Regions from separate parts of the Luteibacter sp. ME-Dv--P-043b genome, predicted to be linked through region 3. Evidence: riboswitches for the same ligand, from Rfam matches in the RefSeq annotation. Region 3 holds a riboswitch; each other region holds the start of a gene.
The links. Region 3 has a riboswitch for cobalamin ahead of metE (5-methyltetrahydropteroyltriglutamate--homocysteine S-methyltransferase). Riboswitches for the same ligand answer to the same signal wherever they lie in the genome.

Region 1: it holds a riboswitch for cobalamin, as region 3 does, so the genes downstream of both, QRN34_RS05400 (ribonucleoside-diphosphate reductase subunit alpha) here and metE (5-methyltetrahydropteroyltriglutamate--homocysteine S-methyltransferase) in region 3, are expected to answer to the same signal.
Region 2: it holds a riboswitch for cobalamin, as region 3 does, so the genes downstream of both, QRN34_RS19145 (CoA-acylating methylmalonate-semialdehyde dehydrogenase) here and metE (5-methyltetrahydropteroyltriglutamate--homocysteine S-methyltransferase) in region 3, are expected to answer to the same signal.
Region 4: it holds a riboswitch for cobalamin, as region 3 does, so the genes downstream of both, QRN34_RS07305 (TonB-dependent receptor) here and metE (5-methyltetrahydropteroyltriglutamate--homocysteine S-methyltransferase) in region 3, are expected to answer to the same signal.

What each region holds. Positions count from the first base shown of each region.
Region 1 covers NZ_JARVRT010000008.1:94,188-98,634, reverse strand. Annotated here, with positions in the region: gene QRN34_RS05405 (response regulator) at 1-1,836, opposite strand, end outside; cobalamin riboswitch at 2,017-2,233, shown strand; gene QRN34_RS05400 (ribonucleoside-diphosphate reductase subunit alpha) at 2,392-4,447, shown strand, end outside.
Region 2 covers NZ_JARVRT010000050.1:4,953-9,399, forward strand. Annotated here, with positions in the region: gene QRN34_RS19135 (enoyl-CoA hydratase) at 1-16, opposite strand, end outside; gene QRN34_RS19140 (acyl-CoA dehydrogenase family protein) at 13-1,188, opposite strand; gene QRN34_RS19145 (CoA-acylating methylmalonate-semialdehyde dehydrogenase) at 1,200-2,714, opposite strand; cobalamin riboswitch at 2,853-3,058, opposite strand; gene QRN34_RS19150 (LysR family transcriptional regulator) at 3,247-3,990, shown strand; gene QRN34_RS19155 (hypothetical protein) at 4,103-4,288, shown strand.
Region 3 covers NZ_JARVRT010000027.1:18,928-23,374, forward strand. Annotated here, with positions in the region: gene metE (5-methyltetrahydropteroyltriglutamate--homocysteine S-methyltransferase) at 1-1,731, opposite strand, end outside; cobalamin riboswitch at 1,927-2,149, opposite strand; gene QRN34_RS14710 (glycosyltransferase) at 2,243-3,553, shown strand; gene QRN34_RS14715 (aldo/keto reductase) at 3,611-4,447, opposite strand, start outside.
Region 4 covers NZ_JARVRT010000012.1:126,229-130,675, forward strand. Annotated here, with positions in the region: gene QRN34_RS07290 (GntR family transcriptional regulator) at 1-262, shown strand, start outside; gene QRN34_RS07295 (SIS domain-containing protein) at 273-1,313, shown strand; gene nagA (N-acetylglucosamine-6-phosphate deacetylase) at 1,341-2,489, shown strand; cobalamin riboswitch at 2,531-2,765, shown strand; gene QRN34_RS07305 (TonB-dependent receptor) at 2,923-4,447, shown strand, end outside.

The DNA.
Region 1 (4,447 bases), on a different contig from region 3:
CGGCATGCCGCTGCCGGTATCGGTCACCGCAAGCATCACGTATTGCCCCGGACGAAGGTCGCCGTGGGTCTTGGCGTAGCTGTCGTCCAGCAACGCGTTGCCGGCCTCGACCGTGAGCTTGCCCTGGCCGTCCATCGCGTCGCGCGCATTGATCGCCAGGTTGAGCAGCGCGTTCTCGACGTTGGACGGATCGACCAGCGTGTTCCACAGGCCCCCGGCGATCACGGTCTCCACCTCGATCGCCTCGCCCAGCGCCCGGCGCAGCAGTTCGTCCATGTCGCGCACGAAGCGGCCGATGTTGACGACCTTGGGCGCCAGCGGCTGGCGACGACCGAAGGCGAGCAGCTGGGCGGCCAGCTTCGAGCCGCGGGTGACGCCCGCCATGGCATTGGCCACGCGTCGCTCGGCGCGTTCATTGCCCGACACGTCGGTGCCGAGCAATTGAAGGTTGCCGCTGATCACCTGCAGCAGGTTGTTGAAATCGTGGGCGACGCCACCGGTGAGGTTGCCGATCGCATCCATCTTCTGCGCCTGGCGCAGTTGCTCCTGGGCGGCATCCAGTTCCGCGTCGCGCGCGCGCTCGGTCGTGACGTCGCGGGCCACGGCGAAGATCATGCCGTCGCTGGGCACCGCCCGCCACGACAGCTGGCGAAAGCCGCCGTCGGCCGTGCGATAGCGATTCTCGAAGCGCAGCGTGGCCACGCCGTCGGCCAGTTGCCCGGTTTCCTCGCCCATGCGTTCGGTATCCTCCGGATGCACGAAATCCAGGTACGAACGGCCCAGGGTCTCGCGCTCGCTCCAGCCGAGAATCGCCGTCCACGCCGGGTTGACCGACAGCAGGCGCGTGTCCGCATCGGCAACCAGCAGGATGTCGCTGGACAGGCGCCAGATACGGTCGCGCTCGGAAGTACGCTCCGCCACCTGCCGTTCCAGGCTCAGGGCCAGCTGTTGCAGTTCACCCTCGGCACGGCGCCGCTCGACGGCGACGCGGGTGCGGTTGCCTACCTCGCGGACGAAGGCGATCTCTTCCTCCAGCCACTCACGCGGGTCGGCGTGGTTGAGGTACAGCAACGCCACCACCCCACCGCGCTCGGTCACCGGCATGTTGATGAAGGCGACGGCGCTGATGCCTGCCAGGGCATCCGCGGTATTCACGGTACGCGGGTCCTGGTAGGCATCGGTAACCAGGGCGGTGCGCCCGGCCTTGATGTCGTCGATGTACGAGCCGTAATCGCGGAAGTTCAGCACGCCGGCGATCGTCTGGATGCCCGGGGCGTTCCAGTCGCGTTCGACGGTGATGGTTTCCGCCACCGTATCGACCGTGCCGTAACCGGCACGGCTGACCCGTAGCGTGCGGCCGAGCACCTCGGCCACCCGATAGGCGATGTCCGTCGGGTCTTCCAGGTCGCGCAGCAGGTTGCTGACCTCGATCAGGGCCAGGCGGCGCTCTTCGGCACCGCCGGCATCCCCTGGCGTCTCCACGGTCGGATAGACGCCGACCATGAACACGGGCTCGCCGTCCACCGGGCGCCGCCATGGCTCGACGGACACCCGCCACGCCGTGCCGTCCGCGGCCGTCAGCCCGATATCGCGGACCCCCTCGATACCGCCAGCCGCCAGCAGGGCGGTCAGGCGGGACCGGCTGTCGTCCGTCCACCAGTTCAGGAAGCCCTGCCCCGCCCCGTCACGAAGCCGTGCGGTCATCCAGGCATTGGCGTAAAGGAGTTCCCCTGTCGCCGACACGGCCGTGAAGCCGAACGGCAGTGCGTCGAACGCATGGGTGACCAGGGCGTGTTCCTGCAACGCGAACGTAGATGGCATCGAGCGAGCGGTCATGGGGCGGATCGCAGATGTTAAAGGTTCGAAGCCCTGCACTTTGTGTAGGCCATCTTCACGAAACGGTCATGTCGCGCTGCGGAAATCGGCCCGCGGGGGGTTGCAAAAAAATGACTCCCGGCGGATCAAGCACATAGCGCATTTACCCTACATCTTGTGTTGACGGTACCGGGGACCAGCTATATGGTGTGTCCCGTTGGTGTCCGAAGAGGCGCGACTGCCCGTCGGACTTAATAGGGAATCCGGTGTAAATCCGGAACTGCCCCGCAGCGGTAAGTGGAAACGAACCCGTCACACGCACTGGTCCCCCTGGGATTGGGAAGCGACGGCTAGGCCGGACCCGAAAGGCGTCCCCGTCCACGAAGTCCGAAGACCTGCCAACAGCTGTCGCCCCGCCAGGCGTCGGTTTTTGTGGTGACGGCTTCCGCGGGGAGGCACGTCGCGGTCCGGAGCCCCCGATGGCGTGCTCCGACGCGACCCTTTTCCGCCGGCCCACCGCTTCGAGCCCCGTCCGAGGGAACGGGAGTTTGAACCGAGCCCTGGGGCACGCCTGACATGACCACGATGGAATCCGCCGCGCGCGAGCGCACCGAAGCAGCCGATACGGCCGTTACCTCCCCCGCCCCGGCGGACAAGGCACCCGCTGCCGGTTACCGCAACGAGCCGCCGCCGGCGTTCGCGCTGACGCCGCCGCACAACCCCGGCCAGATGCGCGTCACCAAGCGCAACGGCGGCCAGGAAGCCGTCGACGTGAACAAGATCGTGCGCGCGGTGACCCGCAGCGCCGATGGCCTGTTCGCGGTCGACCCGATGCGCGTGGCGCTGAAGACCATCGGCGGCCTGTACGACGGCGCCACCACGCAGGAGCTGGACCAGCTGTCGATCCGCACCTCCGCGGCGCTCACCGCCGAGGAACCGGAATACGGCCAGCTGGCCGCGCGCCTCCTGGCCGCCTTCGTCGACAAGGAGGTGTCCGGCCAGGACATCCAGTCGTTCTCGCAGTCGATCAGCACCGGCTTCGAGCTGGGCATCCTCAACGAGCGCCTGCGTGACTTCGTGCTGGTCAACGCGCGCAAGCTCAACGATGCCATCGACACCGCCGGCTCGCGCCGCTTCGAATACTTCGGCCTGCGCACGGTCTACGACCGCTACCTGCTGCGCCACCCGACCCGCCGCTTCGTCATCGAGACGCCGCAGTACTTCTTCATGCGCATCGCCTGCGCCCTCGGCGGCAACGACGTGGCCGAGACGCTCGAGCTGTATCGCATGCTGTCGTCGCTGGAATACCTGGCCAGCTCGCCCACCCTGTTCAACGCCGGCACCGCGCACGAGCAGCTGTCGTCGTGCTTCCTGCTGGATTCGCCTCAGGACGCGCTGGAGTCCATCTACGCCAAGTACGGCGACGTGGCCCAGCTGTCGAAGTTCGCCGGCGGCATCGGCCTGGCCTATTCACGTATCCGCTCGCGCGGCTCGCTGATCAAGGGCACCAACGGTCATTCGAACGGCCTGGTACCGTGGCTGAAGACCCTCGATGCGTCGGTGGCCGCGGTGAACCAGGGCGGCAAGCGCAAGGGCGCCGCCTGCGTGTACCTGGAAAGCTGGCATGCGGATATCGAGGAATTCCTCGAGCTGCGTGAGAACACCGGCGACGACGCGCGCCGCACGCACAACCTCAACCTGGCCAACTGGGTGCCGGACCTGTTCATGCGCCGCGTCGAGACCGACGGCGACTGGTCGCTGTTCGACCCGAAGATCGTGCCGCACTTCGTCGACACCTGGGGCGCCACCTTCGAGGCCGCCTACGAGAAGGCCGAGGCCGAGGGCCTGGCCGTCAAGTCGATCAAGGCGCGAGAGCTGTACGCCCGCATGCTGCGCTCGCTCGCGCAGACCGGCAACGGCTGGATGACTTTCAAGGATCGTTCCAACGCCACCAGCAACCAGACCGCCCGTCCGGAAAACGTCATCCACCTGTCCAACCTGTGCACCGAGATCCTGGAAGTGACCTCGGAAGGCGAGACCGCCGTGTGCAACCTCGGCTCGGTGAACCTGGCCCGCCACGTGGTCGACGGCCAGTTCGATTACGACAAGCTCGCCACCACGGTGCGCACCGCCGTGCGCCAGCTGAACCGCGTGATCGACCTCAACTTCTACCCGATCGCCACGGCGAAGACGGCAAACATGAAGTGGCGTCCGGTCGGGCTTGGCGTCATGGGCCTGCAGGACGTCTTCTTCAAGCTCCGCCTGCCCTTCGACTCCGCGGAAGCGCTGAAGCTGTCCTCGCGCATCCAGGAAGAGATCTACTTCCACGCGCTGTCGATGTCCAACGAGATCGCCGAGCGTGACGGCGCCCATCCCGGCTTCGAGGAAACCCGCGCGGCCAACGGCGAGCTGCAGTTCGACTACTGGCCGGCCGCCACGCCGACCGACGTCGACGGTCGCTGGGCCGAGCTGCGCGAGAAGATCAAGGCGAAGGGCCTGCGCAACTCGCTGGTCATCGCCATCGCGCCGACCGCCACCATCGCCTCGATCGCCGGCTGCTACGAGTGCATCGAGCCGCAGGTGTCCAACCTGTTCAAGCGCGAGACGCTGTCGGGCGACTTCCTGGTGGTGA
Region 2 (4,447 bases), on a different contig from region 3:
CCTTGTAGCCACTCATCGCAATTCCTCTTCGGTGTTGAGCAGGTGGCGCGCCACGATCACGCGCATGATCTCGTTGGTGCCTTCCAGTATCTGGTGCACCCGGCTGTCGCGCAGCAGCCGCTCGATCGGGTACTCGCGTATGTAGCCGTACCCGCCATGCAACTGCAAGGCATCGTTGCAGATGGCGAAGCCGGCATCCGTGGCGAAACGCTTGGCCATGGCGCACCACACCGTGGCGTCGTGGCTGCGTGCGTCCAGCTTGCGCGCGGCGGTGTGGACCATCTGCCGTGCGGCCACCAGTTGCGTGGCCATGTCGGCCAGCTTGAACTGGAGCGCCTGGAACTCGCCCAGCTTGCGGCCGAACTGGCGCCGCTCACCCAGGTAGCGGCGAGCCGCATCCAGCGCCCCCTGCCCCGCGCCCAGCGAACACGCGCTGATATTGATCCGGCCACCGTCCAGGCCCTTCATCGCGATGCGAAAGCCCTCGCCTTCCTCGCCCAGCCGGTTCGTTGCGGGGATACGCACGTCCTCGAACGTGATGCCACGCGTGGGCTGGCTGTTCCAGCCGAGTTTTTCCTCCTTGCGGCCGTAGCCGATCCCCGCGGTATCCGCGGGCACCGCGAACGCACTGATGCCGCGCGCGCCGTCGCCGCCGGTGCGGGCCATCACCACCAGCATGTCGGTGGCGCCGGCCCCGGAGATGAACGCCTTGCTGCCGTTGATGAGGTAATGGTCGTCCTCGCGCACGGCGCGCGTCTGCAACGAGGCCGCATCGGAACCCGCGCCCGGCTCGGTCAGGCAGTACGAGGCGAGACGCGTGCCGCTGGCCAGCGGTTCGCCCCATGCCTGCAACAGTGCAGGCTGGGCGTAGGTGGTCAGCATCCAGGTCGCCATGTTGTGGATGCTGATGAAGGCGGCCGTGGAGGGATCGACCGCGGCCAGTTCCTCGAACACGATGGCCGCGTCCAGCCGCGTCAGGCCGGTACCACCCGCCGCTTCGTCCACATAGAGTCCACAGAAGCCCAGTTGGCCGGCCTTGCCGATGGCCTCGCGCGGGAAGATGCCTTGCGCGTCCCAGTGCGCCGCATGCGGCGCCAGCTCCGCCTGGGCGAAGTCGCGCGCCGCCTCGCGGAACGCATTCTGCTCGTCGCTCAGGCCCGCGGCCTGCACCGTCACCGGAATGTCCATAAGGGGCGCCCTCACTTCAGACTGATGGTGGTGTTGACGCCTTGACCCGTGCCGCCGTCGTCGAACCAGCGCGAGGTGACCGTCTTGGTCTGCGTGTAGAACATGACCGCCTGCTTGCCGTACGGCCCCAGGTCGCCCAGCTTCGAGGCGCGCGAGCCCGTGAACGAGAACAGCGGCACCGGCACCGGGATAGGCACGTTGATGCCGACCTGCCCCACGTCGATGTCCTCCTGGAAACGACGCGCCGCGGCGCCGCTGCCCGTAAACAACGCCGTGCCGTTGCCGTTGGGGTTGGCGTTGACCAGCGCGATCGCCTCATCCAGCGTGTCCACCGTGAGCACGACGAGCACGGGACCGAAGATTTCCTCGTCGTAGATACGCATGCCTGGGCGCACGCCCGAGAAGATGGTCGGACCGACGAAGTTGCCCTGTTCGTAGCCCGGCACGCGGCAATCGCGGCCGTCCAGCTCCAGGGTGGCGCCTTCGGCCACACCGGCGTCGATCAAGGCGTGCACGCGATCGCGCGCCGCGCAGGAGATGACCGGGCCGACATCCGTACCGGCCTCGCTGCCCGCATTGATTTTCAATGTCTTCGCGCGGGCCACCAGGTCGGGCAGCCATTCGCGCGCGGCGCCGACCAGCACGGCCGTCGAGGCCGCCATGCAGCGCTGGCCCGCCGCGCCGAACGCCGCGCCGACCATCGCGTTGAGCGTTTGCTCGCGATGGGCGTCGGGCAGCACCACGGCGTGGTTCTTCGCGCCCATCATGCACTGCACGCGCTTGCCGGTCTGCGAAGCACGATGGTAGACATGGGTGCCGACGCGGGTGGAGCCGACGAACGACACCGCCTTGATCTGCGGGTGGTCGCAGATCGCGTTGACCACGTCCTCACCACCATGCACCACGTTGAGCACACCGCGGGGGATGCCCGCCTCCACCGCCAGCTCGACCAGGCGCATGGTCACCATCGGGTCCTGCTCCGACGGTTTCAGCACGAAGGTGTTGCCCGTGGCGATCGCCATCGGGAACATCCACAACGGAATCATCGCCGGGAAGTTGAACGGCGTGATGCCCGCGCACACGCCCAGCGGTTGCAGCAGCGTGTACGTATCGACACCGCCGGCCACGTTGTTGGCCAGCTCGCCCAGCTGCAGGTTGCCGATGGCCGCCGCGTGTTCCACCACCTCCAGGCCGCGGAACACGTCGCCTTCGGCATCGGGCAGCGTCTTGCCCTGCTCCGCCGTGAGCGTCGCGGCCAGTTCGGCCATGTGCTCGCGGATCAGTTGCTGGTACTTGAGGAAGATGCGCGCCCGCGCACCGATGGGCGTCTTGCGCCATGTGACGAAGGCGCGGCGCGCGGCGTCCACCGCCGCCTCGACTTCCGCGGGCGTGGCGAAGGGCACGCGTGCCAACACTACTTGCGTGGCCGGGTTGACCACGTCACGCCATTGCGTGGTGGTCGATTCGACGAACTCGCCGTCGATCAGCAGCTTTACCGTGGCGACATGGGTCGCGGCCGGGTTCATCTCGTTCATTGTCCAGTCTCCAGATCGCTCACCCGCGAAACCGGGCGTGCGAGGGACAAGACAAGTGATTCGAGACAACGGACGCCGCGTCGAGTCAGCTCATCCGGTTGCCCACCGCAACACCCGAGGAAGACACCGCATGCGATGTCTACCACGGGCCGGTCTCCGGGCTTGCGAGCGATGCGGCATGCATCAGCCCGACACCTTCCCGCGTTGCCGCAGTGGTTCTGAGTCGGGTTTTCTCGCCTACCGTTGCGGGGGCAGCGCCGGCATCGGACCGGCTTCCCGTTTCACCCTGCGCACCGGAATGGCGGCGGCAGGACACCTGTGGCCCATCGATTGTAGGCGGCGCAACGCATGGGGACACGCTGCGATGCAGTAAACGGCGGGGCTACGGCGTCAGGGCGTGGGGTCATGATCGGGCCTCACCCCATCGCTCCGGGCGTGATGAGCGCAGCGACGTCACCCCGCCCATTGATGAATCCACGACATAGGACCAAGCGTGTTACCCCGCTTAATCGCTGGGTGGAGGGTGGCGCGCACCACGCGCAGCGTCTCGCCCACCGAGGCGGGCGAACGGCTGATCGGCAGCGTGGGGCCGCGCTTCGACGAGATCGAGGCGGAGATCGAGGCCCTGGGCGAGCTGCGCGAACGCCCGGCAGGCAACCTGCGCATCACCACCGCGGAGCATGCCGCGCAATCCATCGTCATGCCTGCGCTGGAACGGTTCCTGCCGCAGTACCCGGACATCCATGTCGAGCTGAGCGTCGATTATGGGCTGGTGGACATCGTGGCCGAGCGCTACGACATCGGCATCCGCCTGGGCGAGCACCTGGCCAGGGACATGATCGCCGTGCCGGTTGACCCGCCCATGCGCATGGCCGTGGTCGCCACGCCCGGCTATTTCGAGCGGCGCACGCTCCCGCGCACGCCACAGGACCTGACCGGGCACAACTGCATCAACCTGCGCCTGCCGACCTACGGCAGCCTGTACGCCTGGGACTTCGAGAAGGACGGCCGCGAAGTGAAGGTGCGGGTGGAGGGCCAGTTGATCCTCGACGGCATGAACGCGATCGTCCGTGCGTCCCTGGCTGGCCTGGGCCTGGCCTGGGTACCCGAGGACGTGGTCTCGCGGCATGTCGAAGCGGGAGCGCTGGTGCGTGTGCTGGAGAACTGGTGCGAACCCTTCGCCGGCTATCACCTCTATTACCCCAACCGCCGACAGCCCGTGCCGGCCCTTACCTTGCTGGTGGATGAACTGCGTTACCGAGGCTGAATCGTCCACCAAACCTTGACATATGGCCGATTGACACCACCTCCTGTGTAGCCGAGGATCGTTTCAGGCCGCGCCCGGGTCCCGGTGTCGCGCAGCACGCAGGAGAAACACCATGAGCCAGCGCCACCTCATCCTCGCCGCATGGTTGGCCCTGGCCGTCGTGTCATATGTCGCCGGGTCGGTCACCGGAACACTGCTGCTCGTCGGTGCAGGCGTGGTCACGGAAACGCTGTTCTGGTTCAACCTGATGCAGCAGCGGCGCATGCAGCGCGTGCGTGTGGTTGCCCGTCGGCGCTGAGGTTGTCTGGATCGCCCACATCGTGGGCTCCTACGTAGGTAGTCGGCGCAACGTGTACCTGTAGGAGCGGACGATGTCCGCGATCCACTCCCGCGACCACACACCCGCAAACACGCCCCCACACAACCCGCCCTACCTCCCCAACGCAACAACACGCAA
Region 3 (4,447 bases):
CTCGGCGCGGGGCAGGTCGTCGCGCACGAACGACCACTGCAGCATGGTCACCGGGCCCGTCAGCATGCCCTTCATGGGCTTGTTGGTCAGCGATTGCGCGTAGCTGGACCAGGCGACCGTCATCGCCGCCGGCCGGGCCACGTCGCCGTAGATGATCGGCGGCTTGACGCAGCGCGAGCCGTAGCTCTGCACCCAGCCCAGCGAGGTGAACGCATAGCCCTGCAGCTGCTCGCCGAAATACTCCACCATGTCGTTGCGCTCGGGCTCGCCGTGCACGAGGACATCCAGCCCTATCTCGTCCTGGAAGGCCACCGCGCGGCGTACTTCGTCACGCAGCACGGCCTGGTAGGCCTCGTCGTCCAGCTTGCCGGACCGGTGCGCGGCACGCGCGAGCCGCAGGTCGGCGGTCTGCGGGAACGAGCCGATGGTGGTGGTGGGCAGGTCGGGCAGCCCGAAGCGCTCACGCTGCACGTTGGCCCGGAACGCATAGGCCGAACGGCGCTGGCCGAACTGCGGTGTCAGCCCGCGCACGCGCGTACGCACCTCGGCGCGCACCACGTCGGGCGAGCGGCGACGCGCCTCCACCGTATCGTGCTGGCGGGCGAGCACGCGTTGCGCGGCCTCGTCGCCGGTCGCGGCATCGGCGTAGCGGCGCAGTTCGACGATCTTCTGCCGGGCGAACGACAGCCACTCGCCGATCGCGCCGGGCAGGCGCTTTTCCTCGGCGGCGTCGATGGGCACGTGCAGCAGCGAGCACGAGGTGGACAGCCAGAGTCGATCGTCACCCAGGCGCTTGCGTGCATGGGCGATGCGCGGGCCGATGATGGCCGGGTCGCTCAGCCAGATGTTGCGGCCGTCCAGTACGCCGGCGGACAACACGCGCCCGGCGGGCAGCGCGTCGATCACCGCGTCCAGTTGCCCCGGAGCACGGGCCAGGTCCACGTGCAGGCCGGCCACCGGCAACGACGTGGCCAGGGCCAGATTGGCCCCCAGGTCACCGAAATAGGTGGCCAGGAGGATGCGTCCGCGCGTGCGCTCGCCGATGGCGGCGTACGCCGACCGGTACGCCGCCTGCCAGGCCGGGTCGAGGTCCAGCACGAGGGCCGGTTCGTCGACCTGCACCCAGTCGGCGCCGGCTTCCGTCAGCGCGTCGAGCAAGCCGCTCCAGGCCGGCAACAGGGCATCCAGCAGGGCCAGGGGGGCGCTGCCGTCCACGGTCTTGGCCAGGCGAAGGAAGCTCAGCGGGCCCAGCAGCACCGGGCGCGCCGTATGGCCCGCGGCCACGGCCTCGCGGTATTCCGCCACCGCCTTGTCGGCCCGGGTAGCGAAGACCTGGCCCGCATGCAGTTCCGGAACGATGTAGTGGTAGTTGGTATCGAACCACTTGGTCATCTCCAGTGCGTGCAGGTCAACCGTGCCGTCCTGGCGACCGCGTGCCATGGCGAAGTAGCCCGCCAGGGCGTCCCGCGCATGCAGGTCGCGGTAGCGCTCGGGGATGGCATCCACCGCGACGGCGGCATCGAGCACATGGTCGTACAGGGAAAAGTCGTTGACCGGCACGCTGTCGGCGCCGGCCTCGCGGGCGAGTTGCCAGTGCCGCTCGCGCAGCTGGCGGGCGACGGCGAGCAGGGCCTCGCGGTCGCTATCGCCCCGCCAGTGGCTTTCGAGGGCGCGCTTGAGTTCACGGCGTCTGCCGATGCGGGGAAAACCGGGGTAGGTAACGTGTGGCATGTGGATACGTCCTCTTCGTGGCAAAGAGGAGGGAAGGGCGGCCCGCTGCCGGACACGCGCGCGCCGCCGCACGCAGGTGCGCGGCGTCGTGGGTGTCATGCGGCGTACCGTCGACCTTCGCCCCCGCGGGCGAACCGGGCCACCACGCGGGCGCGGTGGGTCCAGGTCGTGCGGAGCGCGCGTACCCATGACGGTACGCGTGCTCAGGCCGGCGGCAGGTCTTCGGGCTCGTGGATGTGGCACCGGAACAGGTGCCGCCTTGCGCGTCGCTTCCCGGATCGTTGTTCGATCCAGTGCCTGTGACGCGTTCGTCTCCACATACCGCTGCGGGGCAGCGCCGGATTCGCACCGGCTTCCCTCTTAGCTTTTATCTTTCCATTCGAATAGAGAGATAAAGACCGCTGGCGAGCGAAGACTAGCCTGCGTGGTGGGGGCAGGTCAACGCGTCGGGATGCATCGCCTCGACACGCCGGCCGCGAGGATGCGCCAGGACATCGGCGGGAGGCGGGACATGGCGGGACGACACATCGTGATGGCGACGGTCGGGTCACAGGGCGACCTGTTTCCCTTCCTGGCAGTGGGCCGGGAGTTGGCGGCGCGCGGACACCGGGTCACCGTGGCCGCGCACGCGATCCATCGCGAGGCGGTGGCGGACGCCGGTTTGCGCTTCCTCCTGGCCAGCGGCATCGCCGAGCCGGCGGACAAGGCCGCCTTCGCCGCGCGCGCGTTCCACCCGCTGCGTGGCCCCCGCTTCGTCGTCCGCGACCTGGCGGCCGCGGATGTGGCGGCAAGCTACCAGGCCCTGGCGCCCGTCTGCACGGAGGCGGATGCCATCGTCACGACCACACTGGCCTTCGCCGCGCAGATCCTCGGGGAAACCACGCATGTCGCCTGGCTGTCCGCGGTGCTGTCGCCGGCCGCGTTCCTGTCGGCGTACGATCCGCCCGCCACGGGCCTGGCCATCCTCGATCGCTTCCTGCGCATCACGCCACGACGCGGCGCCTGGCTTCGTCGTATGGCCGAGCACGTCACGGCACCGTGGACGCGCCCGGTGCGCCGATTCCGCCAATCGCTCGGCCTGGCGCCGGTCTCGGCAGGGGGTGATCCCTTCCACCGCGGGCAGCACGCGCGCGACGGCGTGCTAGCCATGTATTCGCCGTTACTCGGGCAGGCGCCGGCCGATGCGCCGGCGCATACCCTGGTGACGGGCTACTGCCGTTACTCTCCCTCCTTGGGCAGCCTGTCGCCGCCATTGACGGCGTTCCTCGACGCCGGCGAGCCACCGCTGGTGTTCACGCTGGGCTCGGCGGCGGTCCACGCGGGTGAAGGCTTCCTTCGCGAAAGCATGGGCGCCGCCGCGATGCTGGGCCGACGCGCCGTACTGCTGACGGGATCACCGGAAATGCGTTCGCGCCTGCCGACCGTGCTGCCCGATGGCGTGCTTGCCGTCGAATACGCCCCGCACGGCGCCCTGTTCGAACGTGCCGCGGCCGTCGTGCACCACGGCGGCGTAGGCACCACGCAGGAAGCCCTCCGCGCTGGCTGCCCCTCCTTGGTCGTGCCGCATGGGTTCGACCAGCCGGACAACGCGGCGCGGGTGGTTCGACTCGGCGTGGGGGCCGTGTTGCCAGCGTCGCGTTATCGCGCGGATCGCGCCGCCGCGAGGTTGCGCGTGCTGCTTGCCGATGAAGGCGTCGCCCTGCGCGCGCAACACGCGGCCACGGCCATCCGGGCGGAAACGGGTGCGTCTCGGGCCGCCGACGTTATTGAAAGGGCCATCGAAACGCGGCGGCATTCACCTGCCCCTTCGATAGCGAGTTGATCGCAACCGCCACGCGTCGGCGCGCGGCGGTTGCGCGTCATTTGGGCAAGGCAGGCTTCATTCGAAGCCCGCTATAGCCCTGGGCGTATAGCCACCCTCCAGCGTGGCGATCTCGTCGGCGGTCAGCGTAAGCTCGATCGCCGTCACGGCATCGTCCAGGTGCTGTGGCTTCGACGCGCCCACGATCGGCGCGGTGATGCCTTCGCGCTGCGCGACCCATGCCAGCGCCACCTGTGCGCGCGGTACGCCGCGCGCTTCCGCCACCTGCTTCACCGCCGCCACGATGGCACGGTCGGCGTCTTCCGTGCCGCCATAAAGCGTGCTGCCGAACACGTCGCTCTGCTGCCGGGTGCTGCCTTCGTCCCAGTCGCGCGTCAGCCGTCCGCGTGCCAGCGGGCTCCACGGCAGCAGCGCGATGCCTTCGTCGATGCAGAACGGCATCATCTCGCGCTCTTCCTCGCGCTGCAGCAGGTTGTAGTGGTCCTGCATGCTGACGAATTCGGTCCAGCCATGCAGGCGCGCGGTGTAGATCATCTGCGCGAACTGCCACGTATACATCGACGACGCGCCGAGATAACGCGCCTTGCCGGCCTTGACCACGTCGTGCAGGGCTTCGAGCGTTTCCTCGATCGGCGTATCCGGGTCGAAACGATGGATCTGCAGCAGGTCGATATAGTCGGTTCCCAGGCGGGCAAGCGAATCATCCACCGAGTGGAAGATCGCCTTGCGTGACAGGCCCCCGCCGTTCGGCCCCTTGTGCCAGCGGAAGAACGTCTTGGTGGCGATCACCACTTCGTCGCGGCGTGCGAAGTCGCGCAGCGCGCGGCCGACGATTTCCTCGGAGGTGCCGTCCGAGTAGGCATTGGCGGTATCGAACGTATTGATGCCCAGGTC
Region 4 (4,447 bases), on a different contig from region 3:
GCTGCCCGACCCCAGCCTGGTCGAGGATTCCCTCTACGAAGCGCTCGATACGCTGGGCAACCGCCCGCGACGCGCGCTGCAACGCCTGCGCGCGGTGGTGCTGGGCCCGGCCCAGACCCGGCTGCTCCGGCTCGGTGCCGGCAGCGCCGGCCTGAACATCGAGCGGCGCAGTTTCCTCGACGACGGCCGCATCGTCGAATTCACCTGTTCCTGGTATCGCGGGGACATCTACGACTTCGTCGCCGAACTGCAAAGCGACTGACGGGCACACCATCGATATGACCACCCAGCCGCAAGACACCCTGATGTACCGCGAAGCGCACGAGACGGCCGAGGTGGTCGAACGGCAGCTCGCGCTGAACGAAGGCGTGATCGGCGCCCTTGCCGACCGGCTTCGCGCCCAGCCCCCGCGTATGGTCATCACCTGCGCCCGTGGCAGTTCCGACCACGCGGCCATGTACGCCAAGTACGTGTTCGAAACCCAGCTGGGCGTGGTCACCGCGTCGGCCTCACCATCGGTCACCTCCATCTACCACGCGGCACAGCGCCTCGACGGCGCGCTGTACCTCGCCGTCTCGCAGTCGGGCAAGAGCCCCGACCTGGTGCGCAACGCGGAGGCCGCGAAGAAGGCCGGCGCCTATGTGGTCGCCCTGGTCAACGTGGTGGATTCCCCGCTGGCCGACGTGGCCGACGTGGTCGTGCCGCTGCACGCGGGCCCGGAAACCAGCGTCGCCGCGACCAAGAGCTACCTGGGCGCGCTGTTCGCGATCCTGCACATCGCCGCCCGCTGGAGCGGCCGCGCCGAGATCGGCGACGCCCTCACCGCGCTGCCCGCGCAGCTTCGCCAGGGCTGGGACGCGGACTGGTCCGCGCTTACCGAGGGCCTGGTCGATGCGCACAACCTGTTCGTGGTCGGCCGCGGTTTCGGCTTTGCCGGGGCGCTGGAAGCCGCGCTGAAGTTCAAGGAAACCTGCAACCTGCACGCCGAGGCGTTCAGCGCGGCCGAGGTGAAGCACGGCCCGATGGCCCTGGTCGGCCCGCATTTCCCCGTGCTGTTCTTCGCCCAGAACGACGATACGCTGCCCGGGGTGCTGGAGATCGCGGCGGAGTTCCGCAAGCGCGGCGCCAATGTGTGGATCGCCGCACCCGGCGCCACGGGCGAGGGTGTGCTGCCCCTGGTCGCCACCGCGCCCATCGCCGCACCGCTGATCACCGTGCAGAGCTTCTACCGCGCCACGGCCGCGCTGGCACTGGCACGCGGTTTCAACCCCGACGTGCCGCCGCACCTCAACAAGGTCACCGAGACCGTCTGACCTCTCGCCCCACGTATAGGAATTGCCATGACCATCGCCCTCGTCAACGGCCGTGTGCTGACCGATAACGGCTTCCAGGGTGGCTTTGCCGTGCTGGTCGACGGCGGCACCATCACCGGGCTGGCCTTGCCGTCCGATCCCCGCGTGCGCGCCGCCGAGCGTCACGACCTCGGTGGCCGCACGCTGCTGCCCGGTTTCATCGATTGCCAGGTCAACGGCGGCGGCGGCGTGCTGTTCAATGACGTGCCCACCGTCGACACCATCCGTCGCATCGGGCAGGCGCACGCGAAGTTCGGCACCACCGGCTTCCTGCCCACCCTGATCAGCGACGATGCCGCGGTGATGGCGAAGGCCATCGATGCGGTGAACGACGCGGTGGCCCAGGGCGTGCCGGGCGTGCTCGGCATCCACCTCGAAGGCCCGTTCATCGCGCCCGAGCGCAAGGGCGTGCACGATCCGGCCAAGTTCCGTATCGCCGACGCCGACGACGTAGCCATGGTCGCCCGGCGGCACGGCGGCGTCACGCTGCTCACGCTGGCGCCCGAGCGCGCCTCGGCCGCGGTGCTGCAACAGCTGGTCGCCCACGGCGTGATCGTGGCGGCCGGCCACACGGCCGCCGACTACGACACCACCCGCCAGGCCCTGGCGACCGGCGTGCGTGGCTTCACGCACCTGTTCAACGCCATGACGCCGTTCACCAGCCGCGAGCCCGGCGTGGTCGGCGCCGCTCTGGAAGACGCCGCCAGCTGGTGCGGTCTGATCGTCGACGGCCACCACGTGCACCCGAGTTCGCTGCGTGTCGCCATCGCGGCCAAGGCGCCGCAGAAGATGATGCTGGTCACCGACGCCATGCCACCCGTGGGGTCGGACGATCCGAACTTCGTCCTGAAGGGCGAGACGATCACCGTCCGCGACGGCGTCTGCCAGACGGCCGACGGCACGCTGGCCGGCTCCGCGCTGGACATGGCCACTGCCGTGCGCAACACGGTGGAGATGGTCGGCGTGGCCTATGACGAGGCCGCCCGCATGGCCTCCACCTATCCGGCCGCCTTCCTCGGACTGGAAGCCACCCACGGCCACATCGCGGCGGGCTATCGCGCCGACTTCGTGGTGATGGACGACGATCACACGGTGGCCGAAACCTGGATCGGCGGCGAGCGCGTCTACGCCGCCTGATCCGTCGCCCTGCACTGGCTCGCTTCCGCGCGGGCCAGGCGTTAACATTGCGTTGTTCGGGTGTCCCCGCCGGCCTGAAGCGGGCGGGGATGAAACGGGAAGCCGGTGCGCCACACATGTGGCAAGGCCGGCACTGCCCCCGCAACGGTAAGCGTGAGGAGCCGCCCAGAACGGCTCCATCCACCGGCCACAGCCACTGCGCAAGCGGGAAGGCGCCGGTGCGATGCCCTCGGGCCAGCGCGAGTCCGGAGACCGGCCCGATCGGCGAATCCTGCGCTTTTAAGCGCGGGCGCCGTCCCGTTATCGGCGATTCGCGGAGGGCGAATCCGGACAGTCATCCGGGTGTTGCCCGTGGTGCCGTTCGTCGTTGTGTCCTCCCGCGCGCCTGTTGAGGCTACGCATTGCCGCACCAGCGGCGGAGGAAACCCGTTCCATGAAGAAGACCCTGCTCGCGACGGCCCTGCTGTCGACGATCGTCGCTGCCCATGCGGCCGACGCACCCAACGGCACCCTCGACCCGGTGGTGGTCACCGCCAACCGCGCGCCCACGCCACTGGACGAAGTGCTGGCCCCGGTCACCGTCATCAGCCGCGAGGACATCGAGCGCCTGCAGCCCCGCAACGTGCAGGACCTGCTGGCCGGCCTGCCCGGCGTGACCATGACCAACACGGGCGGCCTGGGCCAGCAGACCTCGCTCTTCATGCGCGGCAGCAACTCGGCACACACGCTGGTGCTGGTGGACGGCGTGCGCGTGGGCACCGTGGGTGCCGGCCTGCCCGCCTACGAGCAGCTGCCGGTCGAGCAGATCGACCATATCGAGGTGGTCCGCGGCCCGCGCTCCAGCCTGTACGGCTCGGATGCCATCGGCGGCGTCATCCAGATCTTCACCCGTCGCGGCCAGGCCGGCGAAGCGCCCACGCCCAGCCTGTCGATCGGCGGCGGCAGCCACGGCTACACCGCCGGGCAGGTGGGTCTCTCGGGCGGCACCACGCATGGCTGGTACAACGCCAGCCTGGGCGGCCAGTACACCGCCGGGATCAACGCCTGCCGCGTTGGTGCGAGGGAAGCCGGCAAGGGCTGCTTCACCGACGAGCCGGACCATGACGCCTACCGCACCTACAACGGCGCGCTCTCGGGCGGCTATCGCTGGGACAACGGCACCGAGCTCACCGGCAGCTGGCTGCGCAGCAAGGGCGACATCGAATACGACGGCGATTTCCAGAACCTGACCCGGCGCTCGCAGCAGGTGGCCGGTGCAAACCTGGCCTTCGACGTGCTGTCGGCCTGGCGCATGTCGGTCAGCCTGGGCCAGAACCAGGATCGCGGGGACAATTACCTTAACGGCGCGGACAAGACCTACTTCGGCGGCCTTGCCCAACTCTTTGTTACCGGCGCCGATAAGGTCCGTGGGGGTTACCTGTACTCCAGGCGCAACCAGGCATCCTGGCAGAACGACATCACGCTGGCCGCCGGCCAAACGCTCACCGCCGGCGTCGATTACCAACAGGAAAAGCTCGACAGCGACACGGCATACCTGAAGGACACCCGCAACAACACAGGCGTGTTCGCGCTGTACCAGGGCGTGTTCGGCCCGCACGAGATCCAGCTGTCCGCGCGCCATGACCACAATACGCAGTTCGGCAACCACACCACCGGCTCGGCCGCCTATGGCTACCGCTTCGACGACGGCATGAAGATCACGGCCTCGTACGGCACCGCCTTCCATGCGCCGACGTTCAACGACGAGTACTACCCGTACTTCCAGTACGGCCCGTCCGTGCGGAACCTGAAGCCGGAGAAGTCGCGCACGGCCGAAATCGGGCTGTCCAGCCGCCCCGGCATCTGGACCTGGGCGGTCAACGCGTACCAGACCCGGGTGGACGACCTGATCGGCTCCGACGCCAATTTCCTGCCGATCAACGTCAGCAAGGCACGGCTGCGCGGCGTGGAAGGCCAGC